Catenulispora sp. EB89: one gene and its partners. The protein of the gene in region 3 interacts with the protein of the main gene of each other region in a pairwise test. Links are inferred from orthologs where the notes say so. Each region holds a gene or a part of one and is shown on either strand. Other genes may lie near its edges. The genes, in order: rplL, ABH920_RS28485 and dnaE.

Evidence for each region.
Region 1: the proteins of dnaE (region 3) and rplL interact in binary tests that used the Escherichia coli proteins (3 or more experiments, as listed by UniProt). The link is inferred for Catenulispora sp. EB89 from one-to-one orthologs.
Region 2: the proteins of dnaE (region 3) and ABH920_RS28485 interact in binary tests that used the Escherichia coli proteins (3 or more experiments, as listed by UniProt). The link is inferred for Catenulispora sp. EB89 from one-to-one orthologs.

The regions. Positions count from the first base shown.
Region 1 is NZ_JBGCCU010000040.1:57,747-60,824, forward strand. Bases 147-3,078 are described here. They hold rplL (50S ribosomal protein L7/L12), read left to right. Parts: upstream 147-1,386; coding sequence 1,387-1,770; downstream 1,771-3,078. Other genes in these bases: rplA (50S ribosomal protein L1), read left to right, coding at 147-333; rplJ (50S ribosomal protein L10), read left to right, coding at 810-1,334; rpoB (DNA-directed RNA polymerase subunit beta), read left to right, coding at 2,367-3,078. In the rest of the region: more of rplA, read left to right, coding at 1-146. UniProt on the Escherichia coli protein: The binding site for several of the GTPase factors involved in protein synthesis (IF-2, EF-Tu, EF-G and RF3). Is thus essential for accurate translation.
Region 2 is NZ_JBGCCU010000015.1:18,105-21,214, forward strand. The notes cover bases 91-3,054. They hold ABH920_RS28485 (pyridoxal phosphate-dependent aminotransferase), read left to right. Parts: upstream 91-972; coding sequence 973-2,136; downstream 2,137-3,054. Other genes in these bases: ABH920_RS28480 (LLM class F420-dependent oxidoreductase), read right to left, coding at 91-822; ABH920_RS28490 (AAA family ATPase), read left to right, coding at 2,205-2,798; ABH920_RS28495 (transglycosylase family protein), read right to left, coding at 2,880-3,054. Outside these bases: more of ABH920_RS28480, read right to left, coding at 1-90; more of ABH920_RS28495, read right to left, coding at 3,055-3,110. UniProt on the Escherichia coli protein: Shows aminotransferase activity with methionine and histidine as substrates, and to a lesser extent also with phenylalanine.
Region 3 is NZ_JBGCCU010000003.1:210,516-214,828, reverse strand. The notes cover bases 37-4,203. They hold dnaE (DNA polymerase III subunit alpha), read left to right. Parts: upstream 37-430; coding sequence 431-4,003; downstream 4,004-4,203. Other genes in these bases: ABH920_RS07820 (nitroreductase family protein), read left to right, coding at 4,006-4,203; ABH920_RS07830 (SCO4848 family membrane protein), read right to left, coding at 86-319; ABH920_RS07835 (winged helix DNA-binding domain-containing protein), read right to left, coding at 37-89. In the rest of the region: more of ABH920_RS07835, read right to left, coding at 1-36; more of ABH920_RS07820, read left to right, coding at 4,204-4,313. UniProt on the Escherichia coli protein: DNA polymerase III is a complex, multichain enzyme responsible for most of the replicative synthesis in bacteria. This DNA polymerase also exhibits 3' to 5' exonuclease activity. The alpha chain is the DNA polymerase catalytic subunit.

The DNA of each region.
Region 1 (3,078 bases), on a different replicon or contig from region 3:
CGGGTCCTGGGCCCGCGCTCCCTGATGCCGAACCCGAAGACCGGCACCGTCACCGCGGACGTGGCCAAGGCCGTCAACGACATCAAGGGCGGCAAGATCGAGTTCCGCGCCGACCGCCACTCGAACCTGAACTTCATCATCGGCAAGGTCTCCTTCTCCGAGCAGCAGCTCGCCGAGAACTACGCCGCCGCCCTGGAGGAGGTGCTCCGCGTGAAGCCGAGCGCCGCCAAGGGCCGCTACCTGAGGAAGATCACGTTCGCCACCACCATGGGCCCCGGCATCCAGGTGGACGCCAACCGCGTGCGCAACGTCGTGGCTGACGACGAGGCGTGAGTTAGAGGCAGCCAGGCAGCCAGAGGCCAGGAGGAGCCCCCGTCCGTGAGGACGGGGGCTTTTCGTTGCCGCTGTTCGGTTCTCGTCGGGCCCACGGGGCGGTCAGGGCGCTGAGGGAGCACTGAGGGGCGCTGCGCGAGCCTTGCGGCGCCCGCCGAGTGGATCGGCGGCGGGATCCCTGCCGACCGAACAGATCCGGCCAGGAGCGGCCGTGTGCGCAGCCGGTCAAAACCACCCTCGACCCCGTGCTAATCTTGACGCAGCCGAAGACCGCTGGTCGCTGCTCCGAGCCGAACGGCCCGGATCAGTCGAAGGCCTCCACACGGAGCGACCCGCCGAGGCGCGATAAGTGAAGCAGTTGTAGCTCGTCCTTCTGGGACCGGCCTTCTTACCTGTGACGCCCGCGCTGACGCGCCGGGCGTTTTTTCGTGTCTGGTGGCTCATCGTCGGCTCTGACACCCCGGAAGGAGGCCCGTATGGCGAGGCCTGACAAGGCGGCTGCGGTCGCCGAGATCGCGGATCACTTCCGCGGCTCGAACGCCGCCGTGCTGACCGAGTACCGCGGGCTCACTGTCGCGCAGCTGAAGGAGCTTCGGCGCGCGCTCGGTGCGACCACGGACTACGCCGTGGTGAAGAACACGCTGACCAAGGTCGCTGCTCGCGAGGCCGGTATTGAGGGTCTGGACGAGTCGGCGCTGAAGGGTCCTTCGGCTATCGCCTTCATCAAGGGCGACCCGGTCGAGGCGGCCAAGGGTCTTCGTGACTTCGCCAAGGCGAACCCCCTTCTGGTGATCAAGGGCGGGGTGATGGAGGGCAAGACCCTCACCCCGGCCGAGATCGCCAAGCTCGCGGATCTGGAGTCCCGCGAGGTTCTGCTGGCCAAGGCGGCCGGCGCGATGAAGGCGTCCCTCGCGAACGCGGCGGCGCTCTTCCAGGCTCCTTTGGCCAAGGCCGTCCGTACCGTGGACGCGCTGTCGGCCAAGAAGTCCGCCGACGCCTGATAGGCACCCGGCACAACCGAGCTAGAACTCACTTAGAGAAAGGACGCCTATCATGGCGAAGCTCAGCAACGACGAGCTGCTCGAGGCTTTCAAGGAAATGACCCTGATCGAGCTCTCTGAGTTCGTGAAGCTGTTCGAGGACACCTTCGACGTCAAGGCTGCCGCCCCGGCCGCCGTCGCCGTCGCGGGCCCGGCCGCGGCCGCCGCCGAGGCCGCTGTCGAGCAGGACGAGTTCGACGTCATCCTGGAGTCGGCCGGCGACAAGAAGATCCAGGTCATCAAGGTCGTGCGCGAGCTGACCTCGCTGGGCCTCAAGGAGGCCAAGGACCTGGTCGACGGTGCGCCGAAGCCGGTCCTGGAGAAGGCGACCAAGGAGGCCGCCGAGAAGGCCAAGGCTTCCCTGGAAGAGGCCGGCGCCGGCGTCACCGTGAAGTAGTTCCTCTTCGCGGCGCGAGCCATTCGAAGGACCCCCGGGGTTGTCCCCGGGGGTCCTTCGCGTTCGGCGTGACCAGTGTGATCGCCGTGCGCGGCGGGCTTGCCAGGAGAGAGATCCCCGCACGCCTCTTGACGTCGGCCCAGCTACGCGGGATTCTGCGGTACGTCAGCGATATACAGCAGGACCCCCGGGACCGAGGCAGCGCGAGGCGAAGGCCGGGGAAGAAAAAAGGTGCGAAGGACGGACCTGCCGCCCGTGTCGGCGGCGACAACTGTCGGTCGATCCGGCTAGTCTGTCCGTCTGTTGCCCGACGCGTCGGGGCCCCGCTCAGCGGCGGCGACCGACCCGCGTCAGGCCTATTAAGGCACGGGCTGGACAGGCGTGGCCAACATGGCTACACTGTTCGTTTGCGCTGCCTTTCTGCATGCCTCGTTCCGTCAACGGCCTCGCGAACCCCTTGTCGACCACCCGGCACCGGTGCCTCCAACACCGCCGCCGACCAGGGGTTTCGCTGAATCCGTCGCCGGGTAGGGATACAGGTCCGCCTGGTAGCGCTAAGGACAGCCAGTCCAGTCCGAGCCCCGGAAGGACCCCTCTTGGCCGCCTCGCGCACCGCCCAGAACATCACCAAGAACGCCGCCCGCCGCATCTCCTTCGCGAAGATCAAAGAGCCGCTCGAGGTTCCGAACCTGCTCGCGCTGCAGACGGAGTCCTTCGACTGGCTCGTCGGCAACGCCACCTGGAAGGGCCGCGTTTCCGAGCAGCAGGCCGCAGGCCTCGACGTGCCCACCACCTCCGGTCTGGAGGAGATCTTCGAGGAGATCTCCCCGATCGAGGACTTCCAGGGCACCATGTCGCTGACGTTCCGCGACCACCGCTTCGAGCCCGCGAAGTACTCCATCGACGAGTGCAAGGACCGCGACTTCACCTACGCCGCCCCGCTGTTCGTGACCGCCGAGTTCACGAACAACGAGACCGGCGAGATCAAGAGCCAGACCGTCTTCATGGGCGACTTCCCGCTCATGACGAACAAGGGCACCTTCATCATCAACGGCACCGAGCGTGTCGTGGTGACCCAGCTGGTGCGCTCCCCGGGTCTGTACTTCTCGCAGGACATCGACAAGACCTCCGACAAGGACGTCTTCAACGCGAAGATCATCCCGAGCCGCGGCGCCTGGCTGGAGTTCGAGATCGACAAGCGCGACATGGTGGGCGTGCGCGTCGACCGTAAGCGCAAGCAGCACGTCACCGTGCTCCTGAAGGCCCTGGGCTGGGACGACGCCCGGATCCTGGAGGAGTTCGGCGAGT
Region 2 (3,110 bases), on a different replicon or contig from region 3:
GCCGAGCTTGTCCACGACCTCCGCCGGGGTGCCGGCCAGGCCGTTCTCGCGCAGCTCGGCCGGCTCGCGGCCGATCGCGGCGGCGCGCCTGGCGTACTCGGCCTCGTCGCGGCCGACGCAGGCCACCAGGGCCGCGGAGTACGTCATCGACTCCGGGGCGCGGCCGTTGGCGGCGACGGCCTCGCGGACCGTGCCGAACAGGCGTTCGCTGTCCTCGAAGGACCTGAACGAGGTGTTGTACTCGGCGGCGTAGCGCGCGGCCAGGCGCGGGGTGCGCTTCGGGCCGCCACCGCCGATGATGATCGGCGGGTGCGGCTTGGTGACCGGCTTGGGCAGCGCCGGGGAGTCGCTGAGGGTGTAGTGCTCGCCCTTGAAGCTGTAGGTCGCGCCTTCGGGGGTGTTCCACAGCCCGGTGACGATCTCCAGCTGCTCCTCCAGCAGGCCGAAGCGCTTCTCCGGGAAGGGGATGCCGTAGGCGGTGTGCTCGTCGCCGAACCAGCCGGTGCCCAGGCCCAGCTCCACGCGGCCCGGACCGGCCATGGCGTCGACCTGCGCGACGGCGATGGCCAGCGGGCCGGGCAGCCGGAAGGTGGCCGGGCTGACCAGGGTGCCGAGCTTGATGCGGCTGGTCTCGCGGGCCAGGCCGGCCAGCGTGATCCAGGCGTCGGTGGGCCCGGGGGCGCCGGTGACGTCGCCCATCTTCAGGTAGTGGTCGGAGCGGAAGAACGCGTCGAAGCCCAGGTCCTCGGTGGCTTTGGCGACGGTGAGGAGGGTGTCGTAGTCGGCGCCCTGCTGGGGCTCGGTGAAGATGCGCAAGTCCATGGGGCAAGCCTTTCACACGGTGCGGCGCACTCGCGGCGGCGCTCGCGCGGCGGATGCACGTCGGGTGCGCCGCGGATGCGCGGCGGACGCACGAGCCGAGGACGCGCGGGCCACCCGTGCGTGACGGTGCCGGTACGGCAGGATGGCGTCATGCGCATGCCCTACGTCAACAGCCGCCTGGCCCCGATGGGCACCACCATCTTCGCCGAGATGTCGGCGCTGGCCGTGGCCACCGGCTCGATCAACCTGGGCCAGGGCTTCCCGGACACCGACGGCCCCGAGGAGATCAAGCGCGCGGCGGCCGAGGCGGTGCTGTCCGGGCACGGCAACCAGTACCCGCCCGGGCCCGGCATCCCGGAGCTGCGCAGGGCCGTGGCCGAGCACCAGAAGCGCTTCTACGGCCTGGACTTCGACCCGGACACCGAGGTGCTGGTCACCGCCGGCGCCACCGAGGCCATCGCGGCGGCGCTGCTGGCGCTGCTGGAGCCCGGCGACGAGGTGGTCGCGTTTGAGCCGTACTACGACTCGTACACGGCCTGCATCGCGATGGCCGGCGGCGTGCGCGTGCCGGTGACGCTGCGTCCCCCGCACTTCCGCCCCGACCTGGACGCGCTGCGCGCCGCCGTAACCGACCGCACCCGCCTGCTGCTGCTGAACACCCCGCACAACCCGACCGGCATGGTGCTCACCCGCGCCGAGTCCGAGGCGATCGCGCGGCTGGCGTGCGAGCGCGACCTGCTGGTCGTCACCGACGAGGTCTACGAGCACCTGACGTTCGGCCCCGAGCACATCCCGCTGGCCACGCTGCCCGGGATGCGCGAGCGCACGGTCACGATCGGCTCGGCGGGCAAGACCTTCTCCTTCACCGGCTGGAAGGTCGGCTGGGTGACGGCGCCGCCGGCGCTGGTCTCCGCGGTCCGCAGCGCGAAGCAGTTCCTGACGTACGTGGCGAGCGGCCCCTTCCAGTACGCCGCCGCTACCGCCCTGGCTCTGCCGGACGAGTACTTCACGACGCTGCGCGCCGACCTGCGGCGCAAGCGCGACCTGCTGGCCGGCGGGCTGAGCGCGGCCGGGTTCGAGGTGTTCGTGCCGGACGGGACGTACTTCGTCACCACCGACATCAGCGGGCTGAGCGAGAAGAACGGGATGGAGTTCTGCCGCGAACTGCCTGAGCGGTGCGGCGTCGTGGCGATTCCGAACCAGGTGTTCTACGACGACGTCGAGGCGGCGCGGAGCCTGGTGCGGTTCGCGTTCTGCAAGAAGGACGAGGTGCTGGTCGAGGCTGTCGAGCGGTTGGGGCGGTTGAAGGGTTAGCCAGGCGTGCGTTCGCCGTCAGCGAAAGCGCGCGGGTTCCGGGCGGTCGCTTGCCTAGGGTCGGTTCCATGACCGACTACGAAGCCGCATTTCAGGCCTATGAGAAGCTGACGCCCCTGGACCCGGCGGCGAAGCCGGCCGCGATCCTGGTCGCGGGGGTGCCGGGGGCCGGAAAGAGCACGTTGGCCGAGGGGTTGGCGCGGGAGTTGCGGGCGGCGGTGTTCTCCACGGACTGGCAGCTCGGGGCTTTGACGCCGTTCCGGGTGCTGACGGAGGAGAACATGGTGCCGCTGGCCGAGATGATGCTCGTCGGGGCGCTCGCGCGGCAGCTACAGCTGGGACTGGACGTGGTGCTGGACGTGCCGGGGCACGAGGTCGAGGTGCGGGAGCGCTATCGGCGGGTGGCCGAGAGTCTGGGGGCGCGCTTCGTGGGGGTGGAGTGCGTGTGCTCGGATCCGGAAGTGCACAAGGCGCGGGTCGAGGGTCGGGACCGGGGGATCCCGGGGTGGCGGCCCACGGTGCCGTGGACACATGTGCAGCGGATGCAGGGGTTGTGGGAGGCGTGGCCGGAGCCGCATCTGGTGCTGGACTCCGCGACACAGGATGCTGAGACGTCGCTCAAGCAAACGCTGGACGAGGTCTCGGCGACACGCACCGCCTGACTAAGGCTCCTGCGACAGACCGCCGGCCCCGGCCCGCGCGAAGCAGGCCGGGGCGGCGAAAAGGCACCGGGGATCCGGTTCTCAGAGCTTGATGACCTGGCCCGGGAAGATCAGGTTCGGGTTCGAGATCTGGCCCTTGTTCAGCTGGAACAGGCTCTGCCAGCCGCCGGCCACGTGGTTGGTGACGGCGATCTGCGACAGCGTGTCGCCACTCTTGATGGTGTAGGTCGCACCGGTCGGCTGAGCCTGCGGGGCCGCGTTCTGGGCCGGGGCGGGCTGAGTGTTCTGCTGCTTCGGCGCGTTCCAGTTCCA
Region 3 (4,313 bases):
GCGGCCGTGCCCGGCGCCAGCAGGTGCCGCGTCGCCAGGCGCGCGCGGCGTTGGTCGTCGTCTACCGAAAGCGCCCCGTGTGAAGTCACGCGTTCATCTTGCGCAGCCCGCGCACCGAGCGCCACCCGATCACGCCGATCGCCACGCCCGCGACGATCGACACCGTCACCAGAACCGCGTGCACCAGGAAGAACGAAGTGGGTCCGTTGTTCCAGGACCTCTTGTCGTCCCAGATCGCCTCCATGAAGCGCGGCCAGATGATCACTGACCACACTCCGAACGCCACCAGGAACCACGACGCGACACGCCCGAGCTTCACTTGTACTCCTTACCTGCGGCGGGCTTCGAACCCACCCCGAGAGGAACCTTGGATCAAGTAAATCTCGTAGACTGCCGGAGCCGCGCCCGCCCCACCCGCAGGAGGATCCCTGTGTCCGATTCCTTCGTCCACCTGCACGTTCACACCGAGTATTCGATGCTCGACGGTGCGGCGCGGCTGAAGGACATGTTCAAACACGCCACCGAGTTGGGCATGCCCGCGGTGGCGATGACGGACCACGGCAACATGCACGGCGCGGCCGACTTCACCAAGCAGGCGATGGGCGCCGGCATCAAGCCGATCCTCGGCATCGAGGCGTACGTGGCGCCCGAGTCGCGCTACAACCAGAAGCCGGTCCGCTGGGGCCAGCCGCACCAGAAATCGGACGACGTCTCCGGCGGTGGCCTCTACGGCCACGCCACGATCTGGGCCCGGGACGTCACCGGTCTGCAGAACCTCACCAAGCTCTCCTCGCGGGCGTTCACCGAGGGCTTCGCCCGCAAGTACCCGCGCATGGACGCCGAGCTCATGGCGGAGCACTCCGCCGGTCTCATGGCCACCACAGGCTGCCCCTCCGGCTTCGTCCAGACCCGCCTGCGCCTGGAGCAGTTCGACGAGGCCTACGCCGCCGCCGCGCAGTACCAGGAGATTTTCGGCAAGGACAACTTCTACCTCGAGCTGATGGACCACGGCCTCGACATCGAGACCCGGGTCCGCGAGGGCCTGCTGGAGATCGGCCGCAAGCTCAACATCCCGCCGGTGGTCACCAACGACTCGCACTACACCTACCAGCACGAGTCCACCGCGCACGACGCGCTGCTGTGCATCCAGACCGCCTCGAACATCGCCGACCCCGACCGCTTCCGGTTCGGCGGCGACGGCTACTACCTGAAGTCCGCCGACGAGATGCGGGCGATCGCCGCCACCGACGAGATCTGGCAGGAAGGCTGCCGGAACACGCTGCTGATCGCGGAGAAGGTGAACCCGGAGGGGATGTTCTCCTACCGGAACCTGATGCCGCGCCTGGACCCGCCGGCGGGGATGACCGAGGACGAGTGGTTCCGCCAGCTCGCCTACGAAGGACTGAACAAGCGCTTCCCGGCCGGGATCCCGGATCAGAAGACCTACCACGACCGCCTCGAGTTCGAGCTCGACGTCATCCTGTCGATGGGCTTCCCGTCCTACTTCATCGTGGTCGCGGACTTCATCAACTGGGCCAAGGACAACGGCATCGCCGTGGGTCCCGGCCGCGGTTCGGCCGCAGGCTCGCTGGTCGCGTGGTCGCTGGGCATCACCGACGTCGACCCGATCCCGTTCGACCTGCTGTTCGAGCGGTTCCTGAACCCGGACCGCGTCACCCCGCCCGACATCGACATCGACTTCGACGACCGCCGCCGCTCGGACGTGATCCGCTACGTCACCGAGAAGTACGGCGAGGACAAGGTCGCGATGATCGCCACCTTCGGCCGGATCAAGGCGAAGGCGGCGATCAAGGACTCCAGCCGGATCCTGGGATACCCGTTCGCGATGGGAGACCGCATCACCAAGGCGATGCCGCCGGACGTGATGGGCAAGTCGATGCCGCTGAGCGGCGTGTTCGACAGCAACCACCCGCGCTACGGCGAGGCCGGCGAGATCCGCGGGATGTACGAGCAGGACGCGGACGTCAAGAAGGTCATCGACACCGGCCGCGGCGTCGAGGGCCTGATCCGCCAGCCCGGGGTGCACGCGGCCGGCGTCATCATCTCCCCGGAGAGCATCACCGACCACGTGCCGGTCATGATGCGCCCCGCCGACGGCGTCATCATCACGCAGTTCGACTACCCGACCTGCGAGGAAATCGGCCTGATCAAGATGGACTTCCTGGGTCTCAGGAACCTGACGATCATCACCGACGCCCTGAACAACGTCGAGACCACCACCGGCAAGAAGCTCAACACGCTGGAGTTCCCGCTCGACGACCCGCTCACCTACGAGCTGCTGTGCAAGGGCGACACGCTGGGCGTGTTCCAGCTCGACGGCGGCCCGCTGCGCTCGCTGCTGCGGCAGATGCGCCCGGACAACTTCGAAGACGTCTCGGCCATCATCGCCCTGTACCGGCCGGGGCCGATGGGTGCGAACTCGCACATCAACTACGCCGAGCGCAAGAACAACCGGCAGCCGATCACCCCGATCCACCCGGAGCTGGAGGACCCGCTCAAGGAGGTCCTCGGCGTCAGCTACGGCCTGATCATCTATCAGGAGCAGGTGATGGCCGCCGCGCGGGTGCTCGCCGGCTACTCCCTGGCCCAAGCGGACCTGCTCCGCCGGGCCATGGGCAAGAAGAAGAAGGAAGTCCTCGACAAGGAGTACGTGGGCTTCGAGAAGGGCATGGCCGACAACGGCTATTCGGCCCAGGCCACCAAGGCGGTGTGGGACGTCCTGGTCCCGTTCGCCGACTACGCGTTCAACAAGTCGCACTCCGTCGCCTACGGCTTCATCGCTTATCAGACCGCGTACCTGAAAGCCCACTACCCGGCCGAATACATGGCCGCGCTGCTCACCTCGACGGCCACCGACAAGGACCGCTCGGCGATCTACCTGGCCGAGTGCCGCCGGATGGGCATCAAGGTGCTGCCGCCGGACGTCAACGACTCGCTGCACCAGTTCACCCCGGTCGGCACCGACATCCGCTTCGGGCTCGGCGCGATCCGCAACGTCGGCGAGAACGTGGTCTCCTCGATCATCGCCACCCGCAAGGCCAAGGGCCGCTTCACCTCGTTCAACGACTTCCTGGCCAAGGTGGACCTCCCGGTCTGCAACAAGAGGACCATCGAATCGCTGATCAAGGCCGGCGCCTTCGACTCCCTGGGGCACTCCCGCCGCGGCCTGATCGAGCAGCACGAGCGCGCGATCGACTCGGTGGTGGACGTCAAGAAGCAGGAGGCGCTGGGCCAGGACTCGCTGTTCGGCTCGCTGCTGGACGGCGGCCAGGACGCCATCACCGGCGGCGTCGAGATGACCTTCTCCGACATCGAGTGGGACAAGAAGGTCCTGCTCGGCTTCGAGCGGGAGATGCTGGGTCTGTACGTCTCGGACCACCCGCTGTCCGGGGTGGAGAACCTGCTGGCGTCCAAGGCCGACTGCTCGATCGCCTCGCTCACCGGGGAGAACGACCGCGGCGACGGCTCGATCGTCACCATCGCCGGCCTGGTCGCCGGCCTGGCCCGCAAGGTCACCAAGCAGGGCAACACCTGGGCCGCGGCCTCCATCGAGGACCTCGAGGGCGGCATCGAGACGATGTTCTTCCCGCAGACCTACCAGCTGTACTCCACGCAGCTGGCCGAGGACGCGGTGGTCGTGGTGAAGGGCCGGCTGGACAAGCGCGACGAGGTGCCGAAGCTGATCGCGATGGAGGTCGCCGTCCTGGACATCTCCGGGGCCGGCAGCAGCGCCCCGGTGGTCCTGCACGTCTCGGAGTCCCGGGTGATCCCGGCGACCGTGGAGCGCCTCAAGCGGATCCTCACCCGGCACCCCGGCACCACCCCGGTGCGCATGCACCTGAAGAGCCACGACGAGAAGGTCATCCGCTACCAGCTCGGCGACAACCTGCGGGTCGCGAACTCGCCGGCGCTGAGCTCCGATCTCAAGGTCCTGCTGGGTGCCGGGTGCTTCGGCGCCGATCCCTCGCAAGCGGGGGAGTGAGCATGGAGTTCCAGGATGTGATCCGGAAGCGGAAGATGGTCCGGGCGTTCACGACCGAGCCGATCGCCCCGGAGGTGAGCGAGCGCCTGCTGCTCGCGGCGAACCGGGCTCCGTCCGCCGGGTTCTCGCAGGGCTATGCGATGCTCGTGCTGGAGTCCGCCGAGGACCGCGCCGCGTTCTGGAAGGCGATGGACCCGGAGGACGAGTACGCCGGCACGCCGCTGCGCAACGCGCAGATGATCGTGATCCCCTGCTCCAACAAGGAGATCTACATCGACCGGTACGCACGCCCCGACAAGGGCTGGACCGA